Regions from separate parts of the Streptosporangium sp. NPDC050855 genome, predicted to be linked through region 2. Evidence: riboswitches for the same ligand, from Rfam matches in the RefSeq annotation. Region 2 holds a riboswitch; the other holds the start of a gene.
What was found. Region 2 has a riboswitch for glycine ahead of gcvP (aminomethyl-transferring glycine dehydrogenase). Riboswitches for the same ligand answer to the same signal wherever they lie in the genome.
Positions count from the first base shown of each region.

Region 1: it holds a riboswitch for glycine, as region 2 does, so the genes downstream of both, gcvT (glycine cleavage system aminomethyltransferase GcvT) here and gcvP (aminomethyl-transferring glycine dehydrogenase) in region 2, are expected to answer to the same signal.

Region 1 covers NZ_JBITFY010000004.1:149,746-165,433, reverse strand. Annotated here, with positions in the region: gene ACIBCT_RS11510 (ABC transporter ATP-binding protein) at 1-372, opposite strand, end outside; gene ACIBCT_RS11505 (response regulator) at 640-1,314, opposite strand; gene ACIBCT_RS11500 (sensor histidine kinase) at 1,445-2,644, opposite strand; tRNA gene ACIBCT_RS11495 (tRNA-Leu) at 2,973-3,045, opposite strand; gene bcp (thioredoxin-dependent thiol peroxidase) at 3,690-4,154, opposite strand; gene ACIBCT_RS11485 (DUF3618 domain-containing protein) at 4,266-4,598, shown strand; gene ACIBCT_RS11480 (amino acid deaminase/aldolase) at 4,751-5,944, opposite strand; gene ACIBCT_RS11475 (DUF6286 domain-containing protein) at 6,095-6,766, shown strand; gene ACIBCT_RS11470 (hypothetical protein) at 6,991-8,964, opposite strand; gene ACIBCT_RS11465 (L-serine ammonia-lyase) at 9,196-10,572, opposite strand; gene gcvH (glycine cleavage system protein GcvH) at 10,646-11,038, opposite strand; gene gcvT (glycine cleavage system aminomethyltransferase GcvT) at 11,035-12,126, opposite strand; glycine riboswitch at 12,160-12,254, opposite strand; glycine riboswitch at 12,255-12,353, opposite strand; gene ACIBCT_RS11450 (gamma-glutamyl-gamma-aminobutyrate hydrolase family protein) at 12,440-13,132, opposite strand; gene ACIBCT_RS11445 (3-oxoacyl-ACP reductase) at 13,209-13,973, opposite strand; gene ACIBCT_RS11440 (aldehyde dehydrogenase family protein) at 13,978-15,327, opposite strand; gene ACIBCT_RS11435 (glutamine synthetase family protein) at 15,330-15,688, opposite strand, start outside.
Region 2 covers NZ_JBITFY010000023.1:89,343-105,030, forward strand. Annotated here, with positions in the region: gene ACIBCT_RS34370 (hypothetical protein) at 1-253, shown strand, start outside; gene ACIBCT_RS34375 (RNA polymerase sigma factor) at 532-1,965, shown strand; gene ACIBCT_RS34380 (MbtH family protein) at 2,145-2,354, opposite strand; gene ACIBCT_RS34385 (hypothetical protein) at 2,760-3,161, opposite strand; gene ACIBCT_RS34390 (TetR/AcrR family transcriptional regulator C-terminal domain-containing protein) at 3,378-3,968, shown strand; gene ACIBCT_RS34395 (DUF5999 family protein) at 4,530-4,721, shown strand; gene ACIBCT_RS34400 (alpha/beta family hydrolase) at 4,865-5,458, opposite strand; gene ACIBCT_RS34405 (hypothetical protein) at 5,604-5,951, shown strand; gene ACIBCT_RS34410 (tetratricopeptide repeat protein) at 6,009-6,818, opposite strand; gene gcvP (aminomethyl-transferring glycine dehydrogenase) at 7,034-9,889, opposite strand; glycine riboswitch at 10,063-10,154, opposite strand; gene ACIBCT_RS34420 (MerR family transcriptional regulator) at 10,170-10,790, opposite strand; gene ACIBCT_RS34425 (bifunctional nuclease family protein) at 10,935-11,405, opposite strand; gene ACIBCT_RS34430 (MerR family transcriptional regulator) at 11,483-12,133, opposite strand; gene ACIBCT_RS34435 (FHA domain-containing protein) at 12,160-12,672, opposite strand; gene ACIBCT_RS34440 (sugar phosphate nucleotidyltransferase) at 13,020-15,521, opposite strand; gene ACIBCT_RS34445 (CDP-alcohol phosphatidyltransferase family protein) at 15,525-15,688, opposite strand, start outside.

The DNA of each region.
Region 1 (15,688 bases), on a different contig from region 2:
CAGCCGGATGTTCTGCTCGGCCGTGAGCGTCGGCAGCAGGTTGAACGCCTGGAAGATGAAGCCGATCCGCTCGCGGCGGAGCAGGGTGAGCTTCTTGTCGTCGAGCCCGGTGAGCTCCACGTCCCCGATGCACACCTGCCCGCCGCTCACCGTGTCCAGCCCGGCCAGGCAGTGCATCAGCGTGGACTTGCCCGACCCCGACGGCCCCATGATGGCGGTGAAGGCGCCCGTGGAGAACGTGACGTCCACACCCCGAAGCGCGTGCACGGCGGTGTCCCCCCGGCCGTACACCTTGGTCAGCCCCCTGGCCGTCACGGCCGGTGTCACGCCTCTTCGGGTGCCCCGCGCGCCGGCCTCTCCGGTGATGGTCATGTCAGTTCTCCTCGACAACGTACGACGTCACGACACGGAAGACGCTATTGACCTGGAAGAACGGATCCATCAGGCATTAGGCCCGACCTGCGGTCGTGCGGAGAGCACCCGGGGGAGGAGCGGCGCCACTTTCGTCGTACCGCGGCCTCGGCCGTTCGGCCGAGGCGCGCGAGGCGATCGGGGCGGGCAGGGCAGGTCGGGACCGGGACCGGGACGATCGGAACGGCCGAGGCGATCGGGACGGACAGGGCAGGGCCGGAGCGGGGGTCAGTCGGCCGAGTGGGGCGTCACCAGGCCGGACTCGTAGGCGTACACGATCACCTGCGCCCGGTCCCGCAGGTTCAGCTTGGCCAGCACCCGGCCCAGGTGCGTCTTGACCGTCGCCTCCGCCAGCTGCAGTCGACCGGCGATCTCCGTGTTCGACAGCCCCCTGGCCACCAGCACCATCACCTCCCGCTCCCGCGCGGTCACCCCGGCCAGCGCCGTCGGTTCCGCCGTTCCCGCCGGGCCCGACGCCGGAAGGTGCACGACGAAACGCTCCAGCAACCGCCGCGTCGTGCTGGGAGCCACCACCGCGTCCCCGCTGTGCACCGAGCGGATCGCGCTCACCAGGTCCGAGGGGGGCACGTCCTTGAGCAGGAACCCCGACGCGCCCGCCTTCAGCGCCGCGAACGCGTACTCGTCCAGGTCGAACGTGGTCAAGATCAGCACCCGGGGCCCTGCGGGCACCGAGCAGATCAGGCGCGTGGCCTCCACCCCGTCCATGACCGGCATCCGCACGTCCATCAGCACCACGTCGACCGCGACCCTCCGCGCGGCCTCCACCGCCTCCGCGCCGTTGCCGGCCTCCGCGACGATCTCGACGTCGGGGTGGGAACCGAGCACCATCCGGAACCCTGTACGGAGCAGTTCCTGGTCGTCGACCAGCATGACCCGGATCACCTGGTCGCTCACCGCCCGCCACCCGCGCCGCCACCCCGCGGGCGATCCGGCCCGCCCGCCGGACGGCGACCCGGGCCGTCGCCCCGGCCGTGCTCTCCCGCGCCGCCGGCCCCGTCCGCGCCGTGCTCCCTCATGCCGCCCGCTCCGCCCCGGCTCCGATCGGCAGCCGCGCCACCACCCGGAACCCGCCGCCCGTCTCGGGCCGGGCCTCCAGGCTCCCGCCGAACATCGCCACCCGCTCGCGCATCCCCACCAGGCCGTGCCCGCCCTCGCGTTCGGGCGCGGAGGCGCCGCGGCCGTCGTCGGTCACCCGCAGCAGCAGCTCCCGCACGCCGTACTCCATCTCGACCCAGGCCCTGCTGGACGGGCCGCCGTGCTTGAGGGTATTGGTCAGCGCCTCCTGGACGATCCGGTAGACCGTGAGCTGTTCCCCCTCGGGAAGCTCCCTGGGGACGCCGGAGACCCGCAGATCCACCGGCAGGCCGGACGCCCGTACCTGCGCCACCAGCTCGTCGAGCTGCGACAGGCTCGGCTGCGGCGCGTACTCCCCCTGCACGCCGTCGTCCCGCAGCACCCCCACCATCCGGCGCATCTCCGCCAGCGCCCTGCGCCCGGTGGCCGAGACCGCCTGCATCGCCTGGCGCGCCTGCTCGGCGTCGTGGCCGATCACATGGTCGGCCCCGTCGGCCTGAACGATCATCACGCTCACGTTGTGCGCGACCACGTCGTGCAGCTCGCGGGCGATCCTGGCCCGCTCCGCCGCCGCGGCCAGCCTGGCCTGCTGGTCACGTTCCCGCTCGGCCCGCTCGGCCCGCTCCTCCAGCCCTTCCAGGTAGCGGCGCCGGGTGTTGGCGTAGATCCCTCCCATCCAGACCGTGCCCGAGAACGCCGACGCGGAGGCGAAGGCGGCTCCGAACCCGGCCTCCGAGGGCGGCGACTGGAGGAACGCCAGGAGCAGCCCCAGCTCCACCACCAGGCCCGCCCCGACCGCCCAGCGCAACGAACGCCGTGACGCCACCCCGTACAGGGCGATGAGCACCGAGACGTTGAAGAACAGCGGCTGCACCCCGAGCAGCCACTGCAGGAAGCAGGTCATCGAGATGATCGTGAAGACCGTGAGCGGGCGCTCGCGCAGCCAGAACAGCGGCGCGAACAGCAGGACCCCCAGCCCCGCGAACCACCACACGTCCAGGCCCGCCGCCTCCCAGGCGGTGCTCCCGACGCCCGCGGACATCACGTTCTGCAGGGAGAACAGCAGGAACGGGACCAGCCAGAGGGCGTCGGTGATCCTGGGATGGCGCCCGCTCCAGGCGCGTAGTCTGCCGAACACACCACCACGATACGTACGGCCCGGTCCCCGCCCTTCCCCCTGAGGGGGGAACCCGGCGTACGACCCAGGTCGCAGACCCGGCACCGCTTACACCGGCCTTACGGCCGCTACGGCACGATGGTTTCCGGGAGCACCTTCCGGGGTGAGTAAAGGGAGCAGTTTGTGGTGATCAGTCACAACGGCGACAGGTCGCGCGGCCATGAGGACGGGCCGCGCGACCTTTCGTTCTTCCCCTTTGGAAATGTTCTGTGAAGAACGGATTCCGGGACGGCATCGTCACACCCGCGCCGGTCGAATCCGCCTCGGCGGAATGAACGTGATTCTTCTGTAGGGCCGTCGGGATTCGAACCCGAACTGGCACGGACCTAAACCGTGTGTCTCTGCCATTGGACTACGGCCCCTTGACGCTCCCGCGGAATCCCCGTTCCCATGAACGACGGACCGGGTGGACGAAACGCGGGTCTTCTTTTCTGTTGTCGAGCCGGTCGCCATTGACGTGACCGCCGTGCGATACCGATGCCCGGCCCCGCCGGACGTCCCCGATCCTACATCCCGGCCGGACGTACGGCATCCCGATTGTGATCAGGGCCCCTCTGAGCTGCCCGGAAACCGGAAGAGGCCACCTTCGGGACGTATCCCGGGAACCCCTTCCGGGCGACGGCGTCGCGACGGGGGTTTCACCGGACGGGGACGGCGCGCGAAAGCGGGACATGTCATTCCGGAAAGCTTCGGCGGGCGTCCGATGAGGACAATGGGCGCCACCCGTGCCGACGACGCCAGGGCGGCACGGGACGCGGACGACGCGGGAGAGAGGACGCCCGCCTTCGCGGGCGTTTCCTGGATGCGTTCCCATGCGCCCGGCACGCCCGGGAAAGGAAACGCGCGGCGACTCCCGGGGCACGCCCGCGTTTCCCCGGCGTGTTCCCGCGACCGCGTTTTCCCCGCCGTGTTCCCGTGCGCGCGTTTCCCCGCCCGTGTTCCCGCGCCCGTGTTCCCGCGCCCGCGTTTCCTGCGTCCGTGTCCCGGCGAACGGCCGCGGGAGCCCTCAGTCGAGGCCGAGCTCGCGGCGCAGGCGGGCCACGTGGCCGGTCGCCTTCACGTTGTAGAGGGCCTTCTCGATCTTGCCGTCGGCGTCGATGACGAAGGTGGAGCGGATGACCCCCATGGTGGTCTTCCCGTACATCGTCTTCTCGCCGTAGACGTCGTAGGCCCTGTGCACCTCCAGGCCGGGGTCCGACAGGAGCGGGAAGGTCAGGGCGTCGTGCTCGGCGAACTTCGCGAGCTTGGCCGGGGTGTCCTTCGACACGCCGAGGACGGCGACCCCGGCCGAGGTCAGGGAGTCGAGGCTGTCGCGGAAGTCGCAGGCCTGCTTGGTGCAGCCCGGGGTCATCGCGGCGGGGTAGAAGTAGAGGATCACGCGCCTGCCGCGGTAGGTCTCCAGCGACACGGTGGTGCCGTCGGCGGCGGGAAGCGTGAAGTCCGGGGCGGCGTCGCCCGGCTCGAGTTTCATGGTGTTCCTCCGAGGAATGGTTCCCGGGTCAACTTACCGGCCTGCCCGAAGTGCCGCGGGTGGACCGGACCTGACAGACTGATCGACATCGAGGTGTAGGGGAGGATAGCCATGGCGGACACCGATCCCGCGGAATTGGAACGGCAGATCGAGCGCACGCGCGCGGAGTTGGCCCAGACGGTGGACGCCATCGCGGACCGGGTGAGCCCGAAGCGGGTCGCGGAGCGTGGCGTGGCCAAGGTCAAGGCGAACGCGGAGCACCTGGTCGCCCAGGTCGGCGACCTGGTGGGCGGTGTCGCCGGGCCGAAGCCGGTGCGGGCCGCCGGTGAGCCGGACGACCTGTGGGAGGACGACCGGCCGGACCTGGCGCCGGTCCTGATCGGCGTGGGGGCGGTGCTGGCGCTCGGCGCGATGGTCATGCTGTGGAGGCGGCGCCACCGGTAGGGCGCCACCGGTAAGGCGTCCCGATAAGGCACTAAGGCGTCGCGGTAGGGCGTCCCGGCAGGCGTCGCGGTAGGGAGCCTGAGGCGTCCCGGCAAGGCGCCACCGGCCAAGGCCTGGTCGTGGTCCCGGCGCGGGAGGCCGGGGCCCGCAGGTCAGAGAAAGGCGTGACCCTCGCCCCGGTAGGTGGGGACCTCGTCCACGACCTCGTCCCCCTCGATCAGGTGCAGGCTGGTGAAGCGCTCGCAGAGCTCGCCGGCCTTGGCGTGCCGGAACCACACCCGGTCGCCGGGGCGCAGGTCCTCGGCGGCCTGGCCGATCAGGGGGGTCTGCACCTCGCCCGCCCCCTCGTCCGGGTCGTAGCGCAGCCCGCACGGCAGGTAGGGCTGGGGCAGGCGGTCGGCGCCGGGGGGACCGGAGGCGGTGTAGCCGCCGCCGAGGACGGTGACCACCCCCGGGGACGGGCGGCGCACCACCGGCAGGGCGAACAGCGCGGCGGGCCGGCCGGTGAAGCCCCGGTAGAAGTCGAACAGCCGGGGATGGAAGAAGCCGGAGCCCGCGGCGATCTCGGTGACGGCCCGTTCCCGGGTGGTCTTCTCGATGCTGCCGGTGCCGCCGCCGTTGACGAACTCCAGGTCGCTGATCTGCCGTACGGCCTGGACGATCCGCCCCCTGCGCGTGATCAGCTCGCGCCGGGAGCGGGCCTGCATCCAGCGGACGGCCCGGGTGCGGACCGACCTGCCGGGAAGGTCGTCCCCGACCCCGGCGATCTGCGCCTCGTACGCCATCAGGCCCACCAGGCGGAAGCCCGGCCGTTTCGCGATCTCGGTGGCCAGGTCGGCGGCCTGGACGGCGTCCCGGACGGGGGAGCGGCGGACGCCCGCCCGGAACCGGCCGCCGAAGGCGAGGTAGCCCGCGTCGACGTCCAGGCAGAGGCGGATCTCCTGGCGGTCGCGGACACCGGCGACGGCGGACTCGACGAGGTCCAGCTGCTCGGCCCGGTCCACCATGACGGTGATCTCCTGGGCGGCGCGGGGGGTGGCGGCCAGCTCGGCGAGCGCGGCGCGGTCGGCGGTGGGGTAGGCGACCAGGACGTCCCGCATCCCGCCGGAGACCAGCCAGAGGGCCTCGGGAAGGGTGAAGGCCATGATCCCGTCGAAGCCGTCCATGGCGAGGATCCGTTCGAGCAGGGCCCGGGAACGGACGGACTTGCTGGCGACCCTGATCGGCTTGCCCGCGGCCCTCCGGACCATCGCCGCCGCGTTGGCGCGCAGGGCGGGCAGGTCGACGACGGCGAAGGGGGGATCGAGGTGGGCGGTGGCCCGGTCGTAGCGCTGGCGGTCGTCCATGTCCGCAGGATAACCCGGTCGCATCGAATATGAGCCATATTCACATTGCTTCGGAGGACGGTCAACGCTCCCGCCGGTGACAGCACAAGATCGGGCAAGTGGGCGGGGGAGGCCCCGTCCGGGATCCCGGGGACGCGTACACCTGAACGAATGACGACTACTCTCCAGGACATCCTGGCGGGCTCGGGAAGCGGTGGCGGCTCGGGGAGCGGCGGTTCGGGAGGCGGCGGTTCGCCGGGCAAGGCCGCGGGCGAGCAGTTCCAGGAGGTCCGCCGCAGGTCGCTGCGGCTGCTGCGGCCGGGCAGGACCCCGGCGGGCGTCCCGGTGGCCCTGGCGGTGTCCGTGCTGCTGTCGGCCGCGGCCTCGACGACGGTGGGCCTGCTGATGGAGTCACCGGTCGCGCGCGAGCCCTACCGCCTGCTCGTCGACGGCGTGGGCTCGTGGAGATGGTCCGATCCCGCCGTCTTCGCGGTCGCGGCGCTCGCCATGCTGGCGGGCGCGACGATGGTCGCGCTCGCCGCCCTGCCGGGACGGCCCCGGCTGGTCCCGCTGGAGCCCGGCGATCCGCACCTGGTCATCGGCATCACCCGCTCCGGGCTCCGCCGTACGCTGCGCGAGGCCGCCGAGTCGGTGGAGGAGGTGAACCGGGCGCGGGTCCGGCTCGCCTCGCGGGTCGTCGAGGTCACGGTCTTCACCGACGCCGAGCGGACCGGGCCGGTCCTGCGCCGGGTGGGCACCGCGGTGGGCGACCGCCTGGCGGGCCTGGGCTCGATGTACGGCGGCGACGTCATGGTGCGCCTGTGCAGGCGGAGGGGCCGGTGAGGCCGTACACGGGGAACCGGATCGGCCTGGCCGTCACCGGCACCGTGCTCGGCTGCACCGGGCTGTACGCCTTCCTGCGGGGACGCGGCGACCTCCCCGGTCACCGGCCGGGCGCCCGGCTCGTGCACCGCGGCCTTCCGGGGTGGCTGGCCGAGCATCCCTGGCAGGGCTGGACGGCCGCGCTGGTCCTGACGGTGCTGGCGGTCCTGGCGGTGCGGTGGCTGCTACACGCCCTGGGACGGGGGCGGTGCGGCAGGCGGGCCGGGACGGGGACGGCCGTGCTCGCCGTTGCCCTTAAAGAAGTCGAAGGGCTCACCCGGGTCGGGGTCAGGCATGTACGGGACGAGCGGCTGCGCGTCACGGTGGTCTGCGCCCCAGGGACCGATGTCGGCAAGCTGGTGGCGCGGCTCAACCGGGACGCCGTGGGGAAGGTCCGACGGGCGCTCGGGGAGGTAGAACTCGGCGTGCTGGTGCGGCTGCACGTCCGGCGTCGCTGACCCGCCGTGGCCCTGCCGCCCGAAGAGCGGCATCCCGACCGCGTCGTCGTGACGCGGCGCACGGTCCCGGGGGTCGGGGACGGGGCTGGCGTACACCGGCCGCCCGGACGCCCAGCGGTGGTCCTCCTCGCTCTCCCCGTACGGCGGCTCCCCGTGGGGGTCCCGGCCGTGATCGTCCGCCGGGTCGTCCACCGGGCCGTTCGCTGGGTCGTCCGCGGGGTCGTCGGCGGGACCGCCGTCCCCGGGGCGCACCTCGCCCAGGACGCGCTCCTCGTGCCGCCGGGAGCCGAAGGCGAGCCCGGCGGCCAGGCAGACCAGCGGGAGGGCGGGGACGACGTAGCGGTGGTCGAAGGCCGCGATGAAGGGGGGCAGCACCAGCAGCACGGTCCCGGCCGCCCACGGCAGCAGCACCGCGCCACCGAACCGGCGCAGCCGCATCAGCACGCCGATCAGCCCGATCAGGCAGATGACCGCGAGGTAGGGCCCCCGCACGTAGCCGTACTCCTGGTAGCCGCGCAGCAGCCCCGCGTACGGCTCGACCAGGACGGGCGCCCCGGAGGCGCCCTGGTAGGCCGTGGTCAGCTCCTCTGCGGTCCTGCCCTGCGAGGCGGTCCCGGCGGGGAAGGGGCGGGCGGTGTCGGGGAAGACATAGGCGCTCTGCGGCCCGGGGGTCGGGTAGACGCGCCGCGTCCAGTCGAAGATGTGGGCCACGTCCTGCAGGCCGGTCCGCAGGAAGTCCACCGGCTGGGCCGTGATGGCCCGGGTCGCGAAGGCCCCGGCGAGGGCGTCGCGCTCGGCCCAGCTCCCCTTGATCCTGTTCAGCGGCGAGTCGCCGTCCCAGATGTAGACCGGCGGTGCCTTGCGCGCCCCCGCGGGCTCGACCGGGCACAGGGCGGCCTCGGGGCCGGGAGGCCGGATGACGGAGCAGTCGGCGAAGGTCATCGTCCGCGCCCACAGGAACGCGTTCCCCCGGGTCAGCCCGTAGGTGCCGTGCTCGGACGCGAACCAGGCCGCGTACCCGCCCAGGCCGATCGCGGCGGTCAGCGTGGCCGCGACGACCGCCCGCCACCCGGCGCGGCGGACCAGCAGGCAGACCAGGACGACGGCGATCAGGGGCAGCCCGACGGTCCGGGTGACGGTCGCCGCTGCCAGCAGCGCGCCGGCCAGCGCCGCGACCCATGTCGCCGGGCGCCGCCGCCACAGCAGCAGCGTCACCGCCAGCACCGCCAGGAACTGGAAGAGCAGGTCGGCCATGACGAGGTGTTCGAGCTGGACCTGGTGGACGTCCAGCAGCGCGGGCAGCGCGGCCAGCGTCGCCCCCCACCCCGGCAGCCCGCCCAGCCTGCGCAGCAGCAGGTAGACACAGACCGCCACGGCCAGCCCGAGGAGGTGCTGGACGACGACCACGGCCTGGACGCTGGAGAGCGGCTTGAGGATCCACAGGAACAGCGCGTACCCGGCGGGGCGCGACTCCAGGGGACGCGGGGAGAGCCCGGCGTTCAGGTAGACGAAGGAGTCGGCCCAGAACCACAGGGCCGGGCGGTAGCCGAGCACGGCCAGCGCGCGCAGCCCGCCACCGGCCAGCAGGGCGAGCGCGAAGACCCAGTGCGAGGCCAGGAGGCGCAGCGCCCGCCGGCCACGGGAGGGGGCGGCCGGGCCGGGACGGCGGGAAGGGCTCACCGCGTGCGTTCCCGTCCCCACCACGACCTCCCGAGTCCTGCGGCTGAGGCCACCCAGCATAGGCGCGGGATCACGGCATCCCGTCCGGGATACGAGATTTGGTGTCGATCGGGCCATATGTCGCGGCCGGGACGCGGGGCGACGACCGCCCCCGGCCGAGGCGTCACCGGACGCGCCGCCGCCCCCGCCGGTGGAGGCGGTGGAGGCGGTGGGGACGACGGGGGAGCACGGAGACGGTGGGGCGGCCCGGGTTCAGCACTCGATGACGTTCACCGCGAGCCCGCCGCGGCTGGTCTCCTTGTACTTGTCGAGCATGTCGCGGCCGGTGTCGCGCATCGTCTTGATGGCCTTGTCCAGCGAGACGAAGTGGCGGCCGTCGCCGCGCAGCGCCATCCGGGCCGCGGCGATGGCCTTGATCGAGGCCAGCGCGTTGCGCTCGATGCACGGGATCTGCACCAGCCCGCCGATCGGGTCGCAGGTCAGCCCCAGGTTGTGCTCGATGCCGATCTCGGCGGCGTTCTCCACCTGTTCGGGGGTGCCGCCCATCACCTCGGTGAGCCCGGCGGCGGCCATCGAGCAGGCCGAGCCGACCTCGCCCTGGCAGCCGACCTCGGCGCCGGAGATCGAGGCGTTCTCCTTGAACAGTACGCCGACCGCCCCCGCGGTCAGCAGGAAGCGGATCACGCCCTCGTCGTCGGCGTCGGGCGTGAAGCGGTCGTAGTAGGTGAGGACCGCGGGGATGATGCCGGCGGCGCCGTTGGTGGGGGCGGTGACGATCCGGCCGCCCGCGGCGTTCTCCTCGTTGACGGCCAGCGCGAACAGCGAGACCCAGTCCATGGTCTGCAGCGAGTCCTTCTCCTGCGTCTCGCTCCGCAGCTGCCGGTGGAGCTGGTGGGCGCGGCGGCGCACCTTCAGGCCGCCGGGCAGCACGCCCTCCTTGCCGATGCCCCGGTTCACGCACTCGGTCATGACCCGCCACAGCACGAGCAGCCGCTCGCGGATCTCGGCCTCGCTGCGGCCGAAGGCCTGCTCGTTCTCCAGCATCAGCCCCGAGATCGACAGCCCGGTCTCGGCGCACTGGGCGAGCAGCTCGGCGGCCGTGCCGAACGGGTACGGGACGACCGTGTCGTCGGGCTTGATCCGGTCGGCGCCGGTGGCGTTCTCGTCGACCACGAAGCCGCCGCCCACCGAGTAGTAGACCCGCTCGCGCAGCGTCTCGCCGGACTCCGCCAGGGCGGTGAAGCGCATGCCGTTCGGATGGCCGGGCAGGGAGATCTTGCGTTCGAAGACGAGGTCCTCGCCGATGACGAACGGGATCTCGCGGGAGCCGTAGAGCGAGACCGTGCCGGACTCGCGCATGGCGGCCAGCCGCTCGTCCACGGTGTCGATGTCGACCAGCTCGGGCTTCTCGCCGGACAGGCCGAGCAGCACGGCCTTGTCGCTGCCGTGTCCCTTGCCGGTCAGCCCGAGCGAGCCGTACAGGACGGCGCTCACCCGGGCGGTCTTCTCCAGGAGGCCGTCACGGTGCAGGCCGCGGGCGAACCTGTGGGCCGCGGCCATCGGGCCGCCCGTGTGCGAGCTGGACGGGCCGATTCCGATCTTGAAGAGATCGAAGACGCTGATCGTCATCTGAATCCTCCCAGCGAGGGCGGCCACGCGCGCCCGGGGACGCGCGTGGCCCGGGTACCGGTGAGCCGGAGGCTCAGGACTCACCCGAGGTGAGCGAGGTGTACTCCTCCGGCGACAGCAGGTCGTCGGCGGAGCCCTCCAGTCGGATGCGGAACAGCCATCCCTCCCCGTAGGGGTCGCCGTTGACCAGCGAGGGGTCGTCCACGACGGCCTGGTTGACCTCGACGACCTCACCGCCGACCGGCGCGAAGATGTCGCTCACCGACTTGGTCGACTCCACCTCGCCGACGGTGTCACCGGCGGTGACCGTGCTGCCGACCTCGGGGAGGATCTGCACGTAGACCACGTCCCCCAGCGCCTCGGCCGCGTAGGCGGTGATCCCCACGGTGAGGGTCAGGCCGTCATCCACTCCGGAGACCCACTCGTGTTCCTTGGTGTAGTGCAGGTCCTCGGGAATGCTGCTCATTTTGTCCTCCTGTAGAAAGGCAGTGCGACGACCTCGACCGGTTCGCGGCTGCCCCGGATGTCGACGGCCAGTCCCGACGCCAGGCCGTTGTCCACGTAGGCCATGGCGATGGGCCTGCCCAGCGACTGCGAGGGGGCCCCGCTGGTGACCTCCCCGACGACCGTGCCGTCGGCGGCGACCACCACCGGGTACCCGTGCCGGGGCACCCTGCGGCCGCTCGTGACCAGGCCGACCAGGCGGCGGCCCGGCGGGACGTCCCTGAGGGGTTCGAGGGCGGCCCGGCCGACGAAGTCGCCCGGCTTGTCAAACCTCACCACACGGCCCAGCCCGGCGTCGAACGGAGTCAGCTCGGCCGACAGCTCGTTGCCGTAGAGCGGCATGCCCGCCTCCAGCCGGAGGGTGTCGCGCGCGGACAGGCCCGCCGGGACCAGCCCGTGCGGCGCGCCCGCCTCGCTGAGGGCGCACCAGATCGCCTCGGCGTCCTCGGCCGCGACGAACAGCTCGAACCCGTCCTCGCCGGTGTACCCGGTACGGGCGATGAGGGCCTCGTGGCCCGCGACCACGGCGGGCAGGCCCGCGTAGTACTTCAGCCCGTCCAGGTCGGCCTCGGTGAGACCGGCCAGGATCTCCGCCGAGCGCGGGCCCTGGATCGCGACCAGCGCGTACCGTTCGGAACGGTCGTCGACCGCGGCGTCGAAGCCCTTGGCGCGGCCGGTCAGCTCGGCGGCCACCCGCGGGTAGTTGGACGCGTTGGCGACGACCATGAACTCGGCGGGGGCCAGCCGGTAGACGATCAGGTCGTCCAGCACGCCGCCCCCGGCGTCGACGATCATCGTGTAGCGGGCACGGCCGGGCTCCAGCGCGGACAGGTGGCCGACCAGCGCGTAGTCGAGGGCCTCGGCGGCCTGCGGGCCGGTCACGAAGATCTCGCCCATGTGGGAGAGGTCGAACAGGCCGGCCGCCCGGCGGACCGCGTTGTGCTCGGTGGACTCACTGCCGTAGCGGAGCGGCATCAGCCAGCCCGCGAAGTCGGTCAGCGTCGCGCCGAGGGCCTCGTGGACGCCGCGCAACGGCGTAGGTCGGGACATGTGCGCACCTCAGGCAGGGGACAGATGAGATCATCCTCCCCCTCTGTCATGGGTGCCTGAGAGTTTCATCCGGTTTTTGCCGGACTTTCACCTTCGGCGAGGCCACGGGGCCTGCTTTCCAGAGAGCACCTACCCGCACGGTCCTTTGCCTTGAGAGGTTCGCGGGGAGGGCTTGCTCCTTCAGGGGTCCTGGCCTGGATGTCAGGACGCTCTCCCGCACGGGATTCATCGGTGTCACCGCCAGCCTAACCGCCCGCACCGGCCGAGCGGAATCCCCCGCCGCCCTCGCCGGTGGGCCCGGCTCGAAGGCCGGTCAGGCGGTGTGCCGGACCAGGGCCTCGAACAGGGCCGACTCGTCGTCGGCCTCGGGGTGCCACTGGACGGCGACGGCGAACGGGTGCTCGTCCAGCTCCACGGCCTCGATCGTGCCGTCCCCGGCGTGGGCGGTCACGGTCAGGCCCTCGCCCGGCCGGTCCAGGGCCTGGTGGTGGTAGTGGGCCACGTCCACGGTCTCGGTGCCGAAGATCTTCGAGGTCCGGCTGCCGGGGGCCAGGCGCACCGGCATCCTGCCGTGGCTGCCGGGGGCCGGGGCGTGCCCGGAGTGACCGACCACGTCGGGCAGGTGCTGGTGCAGGGTGCCGCCCAGGGCGACGTTGAGGATCTGCATGCCCCGGCAGACCCCCAGGAAGGGCAGTCCCCGCTCCAGCGCCGCCCGGACCAGGCCCAGCTCGGCGTCGTCGCGGAACGGCCGCACGTATCCGGTCCTCGCGTGCGGCTCCTGCCCGTACCGCTCCGGGCCGACGTCACCGCCACCGGCCAGGATCAGCCCGTCCAGCCGCTCCACCAGCGGCGCGGGGTCACCGGCCGGGGGCACGATCACCGGCTGCCCGCCCGCGCGGGCCACATGGTCGACGTAGTCGTAGGGCAGCAGCGCCGTCGTCACCTCCCAGACGGTGAACCGGGCGGGCTCGACGTAGCAGGTGATGCCGATGACGGGACGGGACATGATCTCTTGCCTTGCCTTGCCTTGCCTTGCTCTCACGGGGCCGGGCCCGGTGGCCGCGGGCCCGGCCGGGACTCCCCTACAGCGGGGTGACGTACGCGCCGGAGATGCCTCCGTCCACCAGGAACTCCGAGCCGGTGATGAAGCTGGCGTCGTCCGAGGCCAGGAACGCCACCGCGGCGGCGATCTCCGACGCCTCGGCGAAGCGCCCCAGCGGGACGTGCACCAGGCGGCGCTGGGCCCGCTCGGGGTCCTTGGCGAACAGCTCCCGCAGCAGCGGCGTGTTCACCGGCCCCGGGCAGAGCGCGTTGACCCGGATGCCCTCGCGGGCGAACTGCACGCCCAGCTCGCGCGACATGGCCAGCACCCCGCCCTTGGAGGCGGTGTAGGAGATCTGGCTGGTCGCCGAGCCCATCACGGCCACGAACGACGCGGTGTTGACGATCGAGCCCTTGCCCTGGCGCCGCATGTACGGGATGACGTGCTTGCAGCACAGGTAGACCGAGGTGAGGTTGACCTCCTGGACCCGGCGCCAGGCGTCGATGCCGGTCTCCAGGATCGAGTCGTCGTCCGGCGGCGAGATGCCCGCGTTGTTGAACGCGACGTCCACGCTGCCGTAGGTGTCGAACGCGGTGGCGAACACCCGGGCGACGTCGTCCTCGTCGGTCACGTCGGCCCTCACGAACAGCCCGCCGACCTCGGCGGCGGCGGCCCGGCCGGTCTCCTCGTCCAGGTCCACGCAGACGACGCGGGCGCCCTCCTCGGCGAACCGGCGCGCGGTGGCCAGGCCGATCCCGCTTCCGGCGCCGGTGATCACGGTCACCCGGTCCTGCAGACGCTGCATCGTTCTACTCCTCCTCGGAGATGAAGACGTTCTTGGTCTCGGTGAACGCCGCCAGCGCGTCCGGCCCCAGCTCACGGCCGAGCCCCGACTGCTTGAAGCCACCGAACGGCGTCCAGTAGCGGACGCTGGAGTGCGAGTTCACGCTGAGGTTGCCCGCCTCGACGGCCCTGGCCACCCGCAGCGCCCGGCCGACGTCACGGGTCCAGACGGACCCGCTCAGCCCGTACGGGGTGTCGTTGGCGATCCGTACCGCGTCCGCCTCGTCGTCGAACGGCACCACCGACACCACCGGCCCGAAGATCTCCTCGGTGAACGCCCGGTCGCCGGTCGAGCGCGGCGTCAGGACGGTCGCCGGGTACCAGAACCCCGGCCCGTCGGGGCAGGAGCCCCGCAGGTGGGGCTCCTCGGTGACGTAGGAGGCGACCCGCTCGCGGTGCTCGGAACTGATCAGCGGGCCCATCTCGGTGCCCTCGTCGCGCGGGTCGCCGACCCGCACGCCCAGCACCGCCTCGCCGAACCGGGCCAGGAACTCCTCGTACGCGCTCCGCTCGACCAGGATCCGGGAGCGCGCGCAGCAGTCCTGGCCTGCGTTGTCGAACACCGCGTACGGCGCGGTCGCCGCGGCCCGCTCCAGGTCGGCGTCGGCGAAGACCACGTTGGCGCTCTTGCCGCCCATCTCCAGCGTGAGCCTCTTGACCTGACCGGCGCAGACGGCGGCGATCTCCTTGCCCACCTCGGTCGACCCGGTGAACACGATCTTCGACACGCCAGGGTGCTCGACCAGCCGGGCGCCCGCGACCTCCCCGGCGCCGGGCAGGACCTGCAGCACCCCCTCGGGCAGGCCCGCGGCCAGCGCCAGCTCGGCCACCCGCAGCGCGGTCAGCGGCGTCCACTCGGCGGGCTTGACGATCACCGTGTTGCCCGCGGCCAGCGCCGGGGCGACGCCCCAGGTCATGATGACCATCGGGAAGTTCCACGGCACGATCACGCCGACCACGCCCAGCGGCTCCCTGAACGTGACGTCCAGCCCGCCGGGCACCGGGATCTGCAGGCCGTGGTTGCGTTCCGGCGCCCCGGCGTAGAAGTCGAGCACGTCGGCGACGTTGCCCGCCTCCCAGCGGGCGTTGCCGATCGTGTGCCCGGAGTTGGCGACCTCCAGCCCGGCCAGCTCCTCGGCGTGCTCGCGCACCAGCGCGGCGAAACGGCGCAGCAGCCGGGCCCGGTCGGAGGGGGAGACCCTCCGCCAGTCCGCGTAGGCGCGACCGGCGCGCTCCACCGCCCTGTCGATCTCCGCGGCGTCCGCGGGCTCGATGTCGGCGAGCACCTCTTCGGTCGCCGGATTGATGATCTTCACGTTCACATCCGTTCGAATCCCCGGAACAGCTCCCAGTCGGTCACGGCCGCGTCGAAGGCGGCCAGCTCGACCCGGGCGTTGTTCGCGTAGTGGGACACCACGTCCTCCCCGAAGGCGTCCCGGGCGAAGGAGGAGCCCTCCCAGAGCCCCAGCGCGTCCCGCAGCGTGTGCGGGACCGTCTCCGCCCCTGAGGAGTAGGCGTTCCCCTCGAACGCGTCCTCAAGCGGCAACTCGTTCTCGATGCCGTGCAGCCCGGCCGCGATCAGCGCCGAGACGGCCAGGTAGGGGTTGACGTCGCCGCCGGGCACCCGGTTCTCGATCCGCAGCGACGGGCCGTGGCCGACCAGGCGGAGCGCGCAGG
Region 2 (15,688 bases):
CGAACCGGCGAGCACGCCCTCGAGCGAACCGACGCCGGTCGCCCCGCACGGCCCCCTCCCGTCCGGCGACCCCCGCCCCTCCCAGGAGCCCTCGCCCACCGCGCCGGTCCCGCCCGCGGAGGACCACGTGGTCTCCAGGGAGATCAACCCCGACCCCGAGAAGATCGTCGGCTACTGGACCGAGGACCGGATGGAGGAGGCCGAGCCCTTCCCGATGCCGATCGTCGAGGGCCCGCTCGAGGTCGCCGAATAGGCTTCCGCGTCCGTTCTCCCCCGCACGTCCCCGCCCCGGGCCCGCACGCCGGAGACCTCGCCGGACGCGGGCCTGCGCGGCGGCCGGTCACGGGCGGACCCCCGGCCGGTCATGGAAAAAGGTGGTCCGCTCCCCGCATTTTCCCGGTCGAGCCGGGAACAGAAAGTTTCTCGCTGGGGTTATTGATACTGGTGCGCTGAGCGGCCCCCAGACCGCCCCACCCCACGACCGAGCAGACCGTTTCATTCAGACGACTCCGTGATGGAGGAGGTGTCCTCATGCCCCCAACCGCCGTGGCGACCTCATCTGAGGCCCCGTCGACCCTCGAACAGTTCCTCGACCGAGGGCGAGTCCAGGGCCATCTCTCACTCGCGGAGCTGCGCCACGCCTTCGCCGAGGCCGGTATCAGCCCCGCCGAGGGCAGGTCGATCCTGCGCGGCCTCACCGAGGCGGGCGTCAGCCTGGCCGCCGAGAACGAGCCCGCGCTCTCCTCGACCTCCGGCCGTAAGGCCAAGACCCCTCGCAAGACCGCCGAGCGCAAGGCCAAGGCCGCCCCCGCCAGGAAGGCCACGACCGAGCCGGCCGCGTCTCCCGCCAAGAGCAGGACCGCGACCAAGGCGGCCGGCAAGGCCGCCGCGGGTACGGACAAGGCAGTCGAGGCCGTGGAGGCCGTCGACGGCGTCCCTGCCGACCTGGACGAGCTGAACGTGCCCGAGGCCGCCGAGCTGGAGGCCGTGGAAGCCGTGCAGGCCGTCGAGGAGCTCGAGGCGGAGCCGGCGCTGGACCTGGACGACCAGTCCTCGGTCATGGGCGACTCGGTGCACACCTACCTGAAGTCGATCGGCCGCCGCACCCTGCTCACCGCCGCCCAGGAGGTCGAGCTGGCCAAGCGGATCGAGGCCGGCCTGTACGCCGAGGCCAAGCTGGAGGCCGAGCCCGGCCTGTACGCCTCCGCCCGCGACGACCTGGAGTGGATCGCCGAGGACGGCCGCCGGGCCAAGAACCACATGCTGGAGGCCAACCTCCGCCTGGTCGTCTCGGTCGCCAAGAAGTACACCGACCGGGGCATGGCCCTGCTCGACGTGGTCCAGGAGGGCAACCTGGGCCTGATCCGCGCGGTGGAGAAGTTCGACTACACCAAGGGGTACAAGTTCTCCACCTATGCCATGTGGTGGATCCGCCAGGCCATCCAGCGCGGTTTCGCCGACTCGGCCCGCACCATCAGGCTGCCGGTGCACGTGCTGGAGATGCTCTCCAAGCTCTCGCGCGTCGAGCGCGACATGCACCAGCGGCTGGGCCGCGAGCCCACGCCGGAGGAGCTGGGCGTCGAGCTGGACAAGACCCCCGACCAGATCGAGGAGCTGCTGCGCACCAGCCGCCAGCCGATCAGCCTCAACGCCACCATCGGCGACGACGGCGAGACCACCATCGGCGACCTGATCGAGGACGTCGACTCGCCCGAGGCGTCGGAGGTCGTCGACCGCCAGCTCCTTGGCGAGCAGCTCCGCGGGGTGCTCGGCAACCTCTCCCCCAGGGAGGCCAAGATCATGGCCCTGCGCTTCGGCCTCGTCGACGGCAAGCCCCACACCCTCGACGAGATCGGCAAGCACCTCGGCCTGACGCGCGAACGCATCCGCCAGCTGGAGAAGGAGTCGCTGTCCAAGCTCCGTCACCCCAGCAACACCCGCCCGCTGCTCGACTGGGCGAGCTGACCGGCCAGCGGGTCGCCTGACCCGTCGCGAAGGGCGCCGCCGCGAGACCTCACGGTCCGCGACGGCGCCCTTCGTCGTGCACGGGGCCTCCTTGCGGCGATTCCCGTGCCCCCGGGGACCCCGGCCCTCGAGATCGTCGGGACCCCTCGGCGGTTTGGGTCCTGGTCCCGGAAGAGGCTCTAGCCCTCCATCCGGGCGACGAGGCTCCGGGGGCGCATGTCGGCCCAGGAGCTCTCGACGTAGGACAGGCATCCGGCGCGGGAGTCCTCGGCGTGGGCGACCTCCCAGCCCGCGGGGACGTCGGCGAACGCGGGCCACAGCGAGTGCTGCCCCTCGGCGTTCACCAGCACCAGGTAGGACGCGTCCTCGTCCTCGAAGGGGTTGGTCATCGGGTACCTCCGGCGACGGGCTCCCGGACGGCCGGGCCGGGGAGCGGGGGACGCGTACCCGGGAGAGGAACCCCGGGCACGCCATGGCGAAAGGGCACGGCGGCACGGTGAGGCCCGCGGCCCGCTTCTTCCGGCGTGACGCCGGGGTGAGCGGTCACGGGTTCGTCGTACCGTCGTTAGGAAAGGCTTACCTAAAATCGACCGGATCGACGTCGATGTCAAGGGTCCGCGCCATGAGCCGGATCACACCCCCCCGTGCCCGGTGCGGGAGACACCCGAAGCCCGGAGGAGACGCCGAGCGGTCCGGGCACGAAGAAGCCGCCCGCCGGCGCGGAGCGCGTGACGGGCGGCGAGGGATCGGACGACCCGGTCCCGCCGTCCGGACGGCGGGGAAAGGGGAAGGGGTCAGCGGGCCGAGGCCTGGACCGGGCGCGGGACCCGGGGAATGCCGGTCAGCCGGTTCTGCTCGCGCATGGTGCGCAGCCGGTTGACCTCGTCGGTCCACCCGGCCCCCTCGGGGGTGGCCCTGGCCCTGCGGCGGCGGATCCGGTCGTCGTAGGACCTGACCCCGAACGTCGCGCGCTGGTTGGCCTCGGCCGCGCGCAGGGCCTCGGTCAGCGCCCTGTCGAAGGCCAGACCGGCCGCCCGCACCACCTCGACCGGGGCCGCGGCGGCCTGCACCCTGCGCAGTTCGGCCTCGGCGGCGCGCGCCCTCTCCAGAAGCTCGGGGAAGCCCTTCCCGACCTCCTGGTCGGCGTGGTGACGAACCTCCGCCTCCCGGCTCACGCGCGGTCGGAAAAACGCCATCGTCCACCCTCTCTCACCGGCCGCCGGGCCCTTCTCCGGCAGATCACCGTTCGTAGCCTACGCCGTCCCGCGCCGGTCCACCGTCCCGGTCCACCGTCCCGGCCCGTCGTCTCGGCCCGTCGTCCCGGCCCGCCCTCCCGACCGGCGCGGACGGAAGGCGGGACTCTCCGGCGCGCGGTCCTTTACGCAGTAAGGTGAAGGTGGCAGGATGATCACATGCCTGCCAAGCGACCACCCGTACCGCTCTCCCGGGAGCGCATCATCGACGCCGCCCTGCACATCGCCGACGGACAGGGGCTGCGGCGGCTGACGATGCGGCGGCTGGGCGACGCGCTCCAGGTGGAGGCCATGGCCATCTACCACCACCTGCCGCGCGGCAAGGACGCCCTGATGGACGCCCTGGCCGAGCACGTCACCACCGTCCACGTCGAGCCCTCGGCGAGCTGGCAGGAGAGCGCGAGGGCCTGGTGCCGGGCGAGCCGCGCCGCGCTCAGGGAGCACCCCGGGGTGCTGGCGCTGGCCCTGACCAAGCCTCCCAGGGGCCGGGCCGCGATCGCGATCAGGGAGCAGACCGACCAGCTGGCCGACGCCGGTCTCGCCGACGCCCCGGCGGCGGTACGCGCGCTGCGGGCCTACGTGTTCGGGGCGGTGGCGGTGGAGGTGCAGCAGTCGGGCTGGGCCGAGCCCGCCGACGATGACGACGAGCCGTGGCGCCCCCCGTCCCGGGGCGGCGGCAGCCCCGGCGCGGACGCCGACTTCGAGCACGGGCTGGAGGCTCTGCTGGCCGGCCTGAGCGCCCGGGGATGAGCGTGACCCGGCCACCTCTCCCGACCGCCCCGGCCGCCCCGGCCGCCCCGGCCGCCCCCTGTCCGGCGCGGGCCCGGACCGAACCACGCCGATCCGGCCCCGGGACGAGGAGCACCGGCCGCACCGGTGCGGGCCCGGACCCGCGGGGAGAGGCCGGACGACGGGCCACCGGCGGGCTCCCCGGCGTGTCAGGAATCCGTCACCGATCGTTTACTCTCCGCTCGGCGTGTCACCCTTGGTCGAATGTCCTTATATCAGGCATGCTGTGTTATAGGTCACATCACGTGATACGGCCCTGACGGACTGGCCCCCTCCGGTTCACAAACAGTCCTAACGGGCTATGTCGCCAAGGTGCGATCGATCGCACACTTGATCTGCTTGATGTACGGGCCTCGTTCTGTTACGAGCGCCTGTATGGTCATATGTCAACATTCAGATGCTCGTCCCCCGTCACACGTGGGAACGGAGTCCCATCGGTGACGGTGCCGCCGGATGTCCGATGCCCACTCCATGCCCGATGTGACCCGGGTGAGCCGACACGAGAGATCCGGAGGCACGCCGATGTGCCCGCACGAGCCGTCCTGTCCGTCCGCCGACGCGCTGGACCGCGAAGCCGCCCGCACCCTGGCGGCCCACCCCGAGCAGGGCTGGAGCCTGCTCTGCAACGGTGTGGTGCTGTTCGACGACACCGGCGAGCTCCTGCCCGACGGTGCCGTCATCGAGCCGCACCGGCCCCTGGTGGGCGTCGGCTGACCATCGGGTCACCCCGCCGGGCCGCCGGAGGGAGCCGGTTCGCACCGCGCCCGCCCCGGCAGGCCCTTCCCCGGGGGACGTGACGGCCGGATCCGGTCACAGGGACGGGTCACCCCGCCCCGGACCCCGCCGTCACCCCGCCGTCACCCCATCGTCGCGTCGAGCCACCCGGCGACCAGCTCTCCCACGCCCGCGGGATCCTTCGTGAGGTCGTGCCCCTCGCCCGGCAGTACCACCAGGCGGGCGGCGTCCGCCGCCTCGGGCACGCCGAACGGGTCGCGGTCCCCGTTCACCACCAGCACGTCGACCCCGGCCTCGCGCAGTTCCGCGGCGCGGGAGCGCTCCGGCTTCTTCGGCGGGTGCAGGGGGAACGCCAGCGCCACCACCGCGCGGGCCCCGACCGCCCCCGCCGTACGGCAGGCGACCCTGGCCCCGTTGCTCCGGCCGCCCTGCGCCAGCGCCAGCCCCGGGTAGCGCCCGCGCAGCTCCGCCACCAGTGCCCGCCACGCCTCGTCCTGCCTGGCGGCCGAGCCGGGCGCGCGAGCCCCCCGCATCCGGAACGGCTGCAGGACCCGGGCGACCGTCGCGCCGATCGCCGTCGCGGCGTCCCGTACGGCCAGCAGGTCGGGGGCGTCCACTCCCCCGGCCGAGCCGTGGGTCAGCACGAGCAGGAAACGCGGGTCGGCCACCTCGTCGATCTCCACCCGGGCCGGCCCGTGCGGGGTCGTGATCTCCATGGAGACCGTCCGGGAGGACGTGGCCCCGGGGACGTCGTCGTGGGACCCGGGAGGGACACCGTCGGGGGATGGGGGCCGGGAGACGGGCACGGATCTCGTCCTAACGACTGATGTCAGGCGGGCGGGCGGGGGCGACAATCGGAGCGTGCAGAATCATCACGATATCCGCCAGGACATGCGCGCCACCGTCGAGGCTCGCCGGGATCTCGGCCCGGAGTACGAGGCTGCGCTGATCGAGTCGTTCGTGTCGCGCCTCGACGCGACCATCGCCCAGCGGGTGCACGCGGAGGTGTACGCCGCCGAGGCGTCGAAGGCGCGGCGTCCGGGCAGGAACCCGTCGGTCGCGATCGCGCTGGGGTCGATGGGCATCGGCGTCCCGCTGACCGTCGTCGCGGCGGCCGAGGCGGGCACCGCCGGGCTGCTGCTGGCCTGGGCCGGCATCGTCGCGATCAACTTCGCCCACGCCGTGAACGGCTGGCGGGGACGCGACTGACACCCCGGCCCGCCCCGCCGACCGGCGCCGGCCGCTGCCGATCGGCGCCGGCCCGCCTCACAGGTCCCGGTCGAGCCGGAGCCTGACCTTCCCGGCCAGATCGGCGTCGGCGCTGTCGAGGCCGTAGCGCCAGACCCGCTCGGCGTCCTCGTCCCGTCCCCGCAACGGGAGCGTGCGGGCCAGCAGCTCGATGGCCAGCGCGCCGGTCTCCGTGTCGCCACCGTCGCCACCGTCGCCGTCGTCGCCGCCCTCCTCGACCGCGGCCGAGAACTCGGCGCACGCCAGCTCCAGGTGGGCGATGCCGAGCATCACCCTCAGCCGTGCCGCCTCGATCACCTCGGGCACCGAGAGGGCCTCCATGAGCACCCGTGCGGCCTCGCCCGGCTCGCCCTCCTCCAGGAACCCCTCGGCCAGCTCCTGGGCCGCGTGGGAGGCGATCTCCGGGTCGGCGGTGGCCAGGGCCTGGCGCAGCGAGCGCTCCGCCTCCTCGGCGTCGGTGGCGAGCCTGGCAAGGCCCATGTGCGCCGGGGGGACGTAGTCGGGGTGGCCGACGCCCAGGGCGGCCTGCCAGGCGGCGCGGGCCTGGGCGGTCAGGCCCTCCCGTTCGAAGCTCCCGGCGAGCAGGCAGGCGGCCTGGGCGGCGAACTCCGGGTGCCCGGTCGCCAGCGCGGTGCGCGCGGCCGCGCGGGAGCCGGGCACGTCCCCGCGCTCCTCGAGCACGACCGCGAGGCCCACCGCCGCCTGGGCGCGGTCGGGCTCGTCGGGGTCGGCGGCCAGCTCCGCGAAGATCGTGGCGGCGGCGTCGAGGTCGCCGGACTCGGCCAGTCTTCGCGCGGTGTCCAAGGGACGGGTGTCCACCTCAGGCATGCAGGGTCCTTCCCGGATACGGAGACGCCCCGAGCCTAACGACTCGGGGCGCCGTCCGTCCCGGCACATTCCGCGTGGATCTGCGGCCTGCACGGGGTTCGCGCGATCCGGACCGACTCCGCGCGGGGCCCGGACCGCTCACCGGGCGCCTTGCGGCGGAGCGCCCGAGAGGCCGCCGCATCCTCCGGGGACCGTCCCGGGACCGCGCGGGCGGATCAGTCCTCGTAGGACTCCAACGGCGGGCAGGAGCAGACCAGGTTGCGGTCGCCGTAGGCCTGGTCGATGCGCCGGACCGGCGACCAGTACTTGCCCTCGCGCAGCGACGGCAGCGGGTAGGCCGCCTCGGTGCGGGTGTAGCCGTGCTCCCACTCGTCGGCGGTCAGGCTGTCGGCCGTGTGCGGGGCGTTGCGCAGCGGGTTGTCGGTCCTGTCGTAGTCGCCCGAGGCGACCTTGGCGATCTCGCCGCGGATGGCGATCATCGCCTCGCAGAACCGGTCGAGCTCGGCCAGGTCCTCGCTCTCGGTCGGCTCGATCATCAGCGTCCCGGCCACCGGGAAGGACATGGTCGGCGCGTGGAAACCGTAGTCGACCAGGCGCTTGGCCACGTCGTCGACGGTCACGCCGGTCTCCTTAGTGATCTGGCGCAGGTCCACGATGCACTCGTGGGCCACCAGGCCGCCGCGGCCGGTGTAGAGGACCGGGTAGTGGGGGCCGAGCCTGCGGGCCAGGTAGTTGGCCGACAGGATGGCCTGCTCGGTGGCCGCCTTGAGGCCGTCGGCGCCCATCATCCGGATGTAGGCCCAGGAGATCGGCAGGATGCCGGCCGAGCCGTACGGGGCGGCCGAGACCGGGCCGACGGTGGTGCCCTCGCGCAGCGGGTGGCCGGGCAGGTGGTCGGCCAGGTGGGCGCGGACCGCGACCGGCCCGACCCCGGGGCCGCCGCCGCCGTGCGGGATGCAGAAGGTCTTGTGCAGGTTCAGGTGGGAGACGTCCGCGCCGAACTCGCCCGGCCTGGCCAGGCCGACCAGCGCGTTGAGGTTGGCGCCGTCGACGTAGACCTGGCCGCCGGCCTCGTGCACCAGCTCGCAGACCCGGACGATCGTCTCCTCGTACACGCCGTGCGTGGACGGGTAGGTCACCATGATCGCGGCGAGCCGGTCACGGTGCTTGTCGATCTTCGCGACCAGGTCGCCGAGGTCCACGTTCCCCTCGTCGTCGCAGGCCACCACGGCCACCCGCATGCCCGCCATGACGGCGCTGGCGGCGTTGGTGCCGTGCGCGGAGGAGGGGATCAGGCAGACGTCGCGCTCGGACTCGCCGCGCGAGGCGTGGTAGGCGCGGATGGCCAGCAGGCCGGCGAACTCGCCCTGGGAGCCGGCGTTCGGCTGGAGCGACACGGCGTCGTAGCCGGTGACCTCGGCCAGCCAGCGCTCCAGCTCCGCGATCAGCTCCAGGTAGCCCCGGGCCTGGTCCTCGGGGGCGTAGGGGTGCAGGCCCGCGAACTCGGGCCAGGTGATCGGCTCCATCTCGGTGGTCGCGTTGAGCTTCATGGTGCAGGAGCCCAGCGGGATCATCGACCGGTCGAGCGCGACGTCCTTGTCCTGGAGCCTGCGCAGGTAGCGCAGCATGGCCGTCTCGGAGCGGTGGGCGTGGAAGACCGGGTGGGTCAGGTAGTCGCCGGTCCGCGCCAGCGCGTCGGGCAGCGCGTCGTGGGCGGCGGCGTCCAGGTCGGCCGGGACGACGCCGGCGACCTCGAAGGCGGCCAGGACCTGCTCCAGGTGCAGCAGCTCGGTCCGCTCGTCGCAGGTGATCCCCACGTGGTCGTCGTCGACCAGGCGCAGGTTCACCCCGTTGTCGCGGGCGGTGGCGACGATCGCGGCGGCCCGGCCGGGCACTCGGGCGAGCACGGTGTCGAAGAAGGTGTCGTGCACGACCTCGACGCCGCCCTGGCGCAGGCCCTCGGCGAGGACCACGGCGTGGCGGTGGGTGCGGCGGCCGATCCTGCGCAGGCCCTCGGGGCCGTGGTAGACGGCGTACATGCCGGCGATCACCGCGAGCAGGACCTGGGCGGTGCAGATGTTGCTGGTGGCCTTCTCCCGGCGGATGTGCTGCTCGCGGGTCTGCAGCGCGAGGCGGTACGCCGGGCGGCCGTCCGCGTCCTGGGAGACGCCGACCAGGCGGCCGGGAAGCTGGCGCTGGAGGCCGTCGCGGACCGCCATGTAGGCCGCGTGGGGGCCGCCGAAGCCCAGCGGGACGCCGAAGCGCTGGGTGGAGCCGATCGCGATGTCGGCGCCGAGCTCGCCGGGGGCGGCCAGCAGGGTGAGGGCGAGCAGGTCGGCGGCGGCGACCACCTGGGCGCCGCGGGCGTGGGCGGCCTCGGACACGCCGCGGAAGTCGCGGATCCGGCCGCTGGCGCCGGGGTACTGCACGAGCACGCCGAAGCAGTCGGGCAGCTCGCCGGCCAGGTCGCTCTCGACCAGCTCGATGCCGAGCGGCTCGGCGCGGGTGCGCAGCACCGCCTTGGTCTGCGGAAGGGCGTCGGCGTCCACCACGAACACCTTCGACGGGCTGCGGCCCGCGCGCCGGGCCAGGGTCATCGCCTCGGCGGCCGCGGTGGCCTCGTCCAGCAGGGAGGCGCCGGCGACGTCCAGGCCGGTCAGGTCCGAGACCACGGTCTGGAAGTTGAGCAGGGCCTCCAGCCGGCCCTGGGAGATCTCCGGCTGGTAGGGCGTGTACGCGGTGTACCAGCCCGGGTTCTCCAGCAGGTTGCGGCGGATGACGGCCGGCGTGATCGTGTCGTGGTAGCCCAGGCCGATCATCGAGGTCATCACGGTGTTGCGCCCGGCCAGGACGCGCAGCTCGGCCAGGGCCTCGGCCTCGGAGGCGGCCGGGGGCAGGTTCAGCCGCTCGGCCGAGCGGATCGCCTCGGGCACGGCCACCGCGACCAGGTCGGCGACGGAGGCGAAGCCGACCGCCTCCAGCATGCGGGTCTGCTCGGCGTCGTCGGGCCCGATGTGGCGGGTCGCGAACGGTGGGGCGGCGAGCTCGCCGAGCGGGGACAGATCGGTCATGGAAAGCCTCCCAGACGGGGTGGAGACCGGCGCCGGGCGCGGGCGTGCGACCGGAGTCTCCCCCTCTGTCATCGCGGCCGGTGCCGCGACCTGAGAGCTTCACCTGCCCGTGACGGGAGGCTTGCACCGTCGGTGAGGCACACCTGGCCGGTGTGCCTGCTTTCCAGAGTTGCCTCGTCCGTGCGGTACAGGGTGCCTGAGAGATTCCGGGGAGGTTGCTCCTTCGGCGCCCCGGTCGTGCCGGGGACTCTCCCGCACAGGGTCAGTGGCGAGTCCGAGTTTACCCTGTTCGCCGTGCTCTGCGACGCCGGGCGAGCTCATCGGCGTGATGATCGCCTAAAGGGCCTCCGCCCGACTCCGCGCGTTCGCCGGGAAGATCCGCGAGGGAGCCCTCCACCTCCTGCCAGACCCGTCCGAGCGCTATGCCGAAGACTCCCTGACCGCCCTGGAGCAGGTCGATGACCTCGTCGGGCGAGGTGCACTCGTAGACGCTGACCCCGTCGCTCATCAGGGTGATCTGGGCGAGGTCGTTGACGCCCCGGTCGCGCAGGTGCTGTACGGCGATGCGGATCTGCTGGAGGGAGACGCCGGTGTCGAGCAGGCGCTTGACGACCTTGAGGACCAGGATGTCGCGGAAGCCGTACAGCCGCTGGGAGCCCGAGCCGTGCGCGGCCCGCACGGTGGGCTCGACCAGGCCGGTACGCGCCCAGTAGTCGAGTTGCCGGTAGGTGATCCCGGCCGCGGAACAGGCCGTCGGGCCCCGGTAGCCGAGGTCGGCGGGCGTGTTCACCGGTTCCCCGTCGAACAGCAGACCCTCTTCACCCGCGCGCTGACGTGCCGACTGGCGCCGTTCCGGGTCATCCTGATCGGCGTTTCTACCCTCGCCGCTGCTGACCGCCACGCGGACCTCCGGCTTTCTCTCATCCCACGGCCTGATCTGGGGGTTTACGCACGGCCGTGGGTTTCACTTGCACCGTAGGACTGGGGCCAAGTCCAGTCAACGACCCCACCCGGCGCGTCGTGAAGCGTAAATGCACCGAAATTCCTACCCCGCGCGGCCGAAGTCCTCGGGCGTGATCGTGTCAAGGAACTCCCTGAACTTCTCCACCTCGTCCTCCTGGTCGTCGGGAATGATCACCCCTGCCTCCCGGACCACCTCCTCACTCGCGAAGATACGTGCGCCGGTGCGCAGTGCCAAGGCGATCGAGTCGGAGGGACGCGCGCTCACCTCCACCCCGTTGGAGAAGACGAGATCGGCGAAGAAGATCCCGTCGCGCAGGGCGACGATGTTGACCGTGTTCAGCCGGACGCCGAGTCCGTCGAGCACGTCCCGGAACAGGTCATGGGTGAGCGGCCGAGGCGGTGGTTCCTCGGCCTGGGCCATGGCGATCGCCGTGGCCTCGGTCATGCCGATCCAGATGGGCAGGTAACGCTCTCCCTGCGCCTCCTTCAACAAGACGATCGGCTGGTTGGAGGGCATCTCGACTCGAACGCCCACGACCTCCATCTGCAACACGGGCTGCTCCGCTTCGCTGGATTCCGACCGGTTTGTTCAACGTAACACTCGTGGGGTACGAGTGCCTGGGCAGGTTCTCACCGGCCCAGGGCCCCACGAACGCCCGAACGCAGGAGCGAGGCGTGCAATTCCAGCAACAGGCCGGAGATCTCCCTGGCGGTCTCGTCGGCCTGGTCGATCGCGCCCGGCCCCCGGCGGCGCAGCAGCGGCGCCACGGCCTGCTCCACCAGCCCGGCCTCGCGTTCCGCGGCGGCCCTGACGGCCCTCAGGTGGCGGGCGCGCAGGCCGAAGGCGGCCAGGGCCCCGACGCTGCGGGCCACGGCGAGCGCCTCGGCGTCGTAGTAGCGGGCCACGGCGGCCAGCAGCCCGTAGTCCTCCAGCTCGGCCAGGGTCTCCTCGTCGAGCTCGGCGGCGCTCAGCAGCTCGTCGCGGGTGAGACGGATCTCACCGGGCCCCTCGTCCGGGACGGCCCGCGGGCGGGCCACGGGGCGCTCCTCGCGGTCGGCGGCCTCCAGCCGGTCCTTGATCACGCGCAGCGGCAGGTAGCGGTCCCGCTGCTCGCTGAGGATGTAGCGCAGCCGCTCGACGTCGGCGTAGGTGAACTTCCGGTACCCGGAGGGACTGCGCTCCGGTTCGATCAGCCCCTCGCCCTCCAGGAAGCGAATCTTGGAGATGCTGACATCGGGGAACTCGCCCTGAAGGAGGGCGAGCACCTCCCCGATGCTCATGTGCGCACGAGCGGCCTGCGAGCTCATCATCCTCCAGCGGCGCCGCGGGTGAGGAAGACCAGGCGGAACTTGCCGATCTGCACCTCGTCCCCGCCGTAGAGCGGGACCTCCTCGATGCGCTCGCGGTTCACGTAGGTGCCGTTCAGGCTTCCGACGTCGCGGACGGTGAAGACCCCGCCGCCGCGCCGGTAGAACTCCACGTGGCGGCGCGAGACCGTGATGTCGTCGAGGAAGATGTCGCTCTCGGGGTGACGGCCCACGGTGGTGAGATCGCTGTCGAGCAGGAAGCGGCTGCCGGCGTTCGGGCCGCGCATCGCCACCAGCAACGCGCTGCCCGGAGGCAACTGCTCCACGGCCTGCCGTTCGGCGAGAAGCGTCTCCCCGGTCTCCGCCTCGTAGGCCTCGATCCCGGAGAGGGAGATCGTCGACGTGCTGTCCCCGGGTGTGTCGGACCTGGTAAGCGGCGACCCGCATCGTGAACAGAAACGGGCATCCTCAGGATTGGCATGACCGCACTGCGTGCAGTAGACGCTCGGCATCGATCGGCTCGGCCTCCTACCGCGAAGACGCGGCAACGGTGCTCAGTGATGCGCGCGCCTCGCTTCTTCGCTTCTCAAGGGATTTCTCAGACTGCGAATGCCGCAACATACAGTGATGAGACGCGAAGGTCAAGGCTGACGCTGAACCGCGGGTACGGTCGGTGACAAAGTTACAGCGGGGTACGTCCCCGGTCCATGGTGCCGCGCTGTGTTTGTCGCATTCGCTCGGTCCACAACGCCCGACAACGGGATCAAAGCACTGTCTGTTGTTGGATGTCCGGTTCTTTGGAGGCCCCGCCGGGAACCCTCCGGGGCCGTCAGCCTCCGTCAGCCTCCGTCAGCCTCCGTCAGCCTCCGGCGGCCTCCTCGACCACCCGCGCCCAGCGTTCGATCATGACCTGGGCGGAGTCGACGTCGAAGCCCTCGGCCCACAGGTGGGTGACCGCCTCGGTGGGGTCGGGCAGCACCAGGGCCCAGCCGCCGTCCTCGGCGACCACCCGTACCCCGTCGGTGGTGTCGATCAGGTGGTGCTCGGCGGCCTCGATGACCGAGCGCATCACCGCGCCCTTGGCCGCCCACGGGGTCGGCACGGTACGGCGCAGCAGCCTGGCCTCGGGGATCCTGGCGTCGATCTGGCTGAGCGAGAGCCGGGTCCTGGCCACCAGCCCCAGCAGGCGCAGAAAGACCGCCAGGCCGTCCACGGTGGGCCCGAACTCCGGGACGATGAAGCCCCCGCGCCCGTCCGCGGCGAAGATCATCTCAGGGCCCCTGGCGGCTGCGGTGAGCGCGTCGATCGCGGTGGCGGTCCACTCGGCCTGGACCCCGTGGAACCTGCAGACCTGCTCGGCCACCCGGGTGGTGGTGACCGGCAGCGCCACCCGGCCGCCGCGCCGCTCGGCCGCGACCAGGTCGAGCACCACCAGCAGGGCCCGCTCCTCGCTGATCAGCTGGCCCATCTCGTCCACCAGCGCCACCCGCTCCCCCACCGGGTCGAAGCGCACCCCGAAGGCCGCCCTGGAGGAGCTGACCAGCTCCGACAGGCGCTGCAGGTCGCGGCGGCGCTCGGCGAGGGTCTCGGTGGGCGAGGCGTCGTCCAGCCGGTTGTTGACGGTCAGCACGTCCACCCCGACCCGGCCGAGAAGGCTGGGCAGCACCAGCGAGGACGTCCCGCCCGCGCAGTCGACCACGACCTTCATGTCGGCGTCGCGGACCCCGCTGATGTCCACCAGGCGCAGCAGCTCGTGCGTGTAGTCCTCCACCGACCTGGCCGGGAAGCTCAGCTCGGCGATCTCGCCGGGGAAGGCGCGGCGGAACTCCTGGCGGGAGAAGACCCGGTCCAGCTTGCGCTGGGCCGGCGGGGACAGGTCCGCGCCGTTCTCGTCCATGAAGACGATGTCGACGCTCTGCGGGTCGCCCGGGGTGGTGCGCAGCGCGATGCCGCCCACCGCCTTCTCCCTGGCGGTGTGGAAGCGGGCCACCGGCAGCGGGGCCGCCTCCAGGTCGAGCACGTTGATCGCGCTGGCGTTCAGGGCGCTGATCACCGCCCGCTTCAGCGCCCGCGCGGCGCGGGAGGAGTCGCGGGAGGTGATGACCGAGGCGCCCTTCTTCAGCGTGGTGGCGTAGGCGCTGGCCAGCCGTACGCACAGCTCGGGGGTGATCTCCACGTTGACCAGCCCGGAGACCCCGCGCGGGCCGAACAGGTTGCGCTGGGCGCGGGGCTCCCAGATGACGCTGTTGTTGATCACCGCCCCGGCCTCGATGGTCTTGAACGGGTAGATCTTGACCCCGGAGGAGATGTACGCCTCGGCCTCGATGATGCACTCGTCGCCGACGACGGCGCCCTCCTCGACCCGGGCCGCGGTCATCAGGTCGGTGTTCTTGCCGATCACACAGCCGCGCAGGTGGGCGCTGGGCCCGACGTAGACGTTGTCGTGGACGACCGCGCGGTGCAGGAACGCCCCCTCCCGCACCACCGCGTTGCTGCCCAGCACGGTGTACTCGCGCAGTTCGGCCCCGGCCTCGACCTTGGCGTAGTCACCGATGTAGAGCGGGCCCTTCAGGACGGCGTCGGCGTCCACCGAGGCGCCCTCGGCGACCCAGACGCCGGGCGAGACCTCGAAGGCGTCGATGTCGACCCTGACCCGTCCCGACAGGACGTCGGCCTGGGCCTTGAGGTAGCTCTCGTGGGTGCCGACGTCCTCCCAGTAGCCCTCGGCCACGTAGCCGTAGAGCGGGGCCCCGCGCTCCAGCAGCCGGGGGAACACGTCACCCGACCAGTCCACCGGCTCCCCGGCCGCGATCTCGTCGAGGACCTCGGGCTCCATCACGTAGATGCCGGTGTTGGCGGTGTCGGAGAAGACCTGGCCCCAGGTGGGCTTCTCCAGGAAGCGCTCCACCCGGCCCTGGTCGTCGACGATGACGATGCCGAACTCCAGCGGGTTGGGGACGCGCTTGAGCCCGATCGTGACCATCGCGCCGTTCTCGCGGTGGAAACGGATCATGTCGGTCAGGTCGATGTCGGTGAGCGCGTCACCGGAGATGACCAGGAAGCGGTCGTCGCGGAGCCGGTCGGCGGCGTTCTTGACGCTGCCCGCGGTGCCCAGCGGCGTGTCCTCGGTGGCGTAGTACAGGCTCATGCCGAGCTCGTCGCCGTCACCGAAGTAGTTGCGGACCAGGGCGGCCAGGAACTGCACGGTGACCACGGTCTCGGTGAAGCCGTGCCGCTTCAGCAGGCGCAGCACGTGCTCCATGATCGGCCGATTGATCACGGGCAATAGGGGTTTCGGCTGGTTCGCGGTCATCGGCCGGAGCCGTGTCCCCTCCCCGCCCGCCATGACGACGGCCTTCACAGATCACCTCTTAAGGCGTTTGGCCTCGCGTGCCAGCTGACGCACCTGTACCCAATACAGCACGCCCGACCACCAGTACAGGCCGGTGCCCCAGATGGCCAGGGACCAGCCGACGATCCCGGCGAACGTGGCGTACCAGAGGTCGTGGTAGGCGAGGAAGAGCAGGG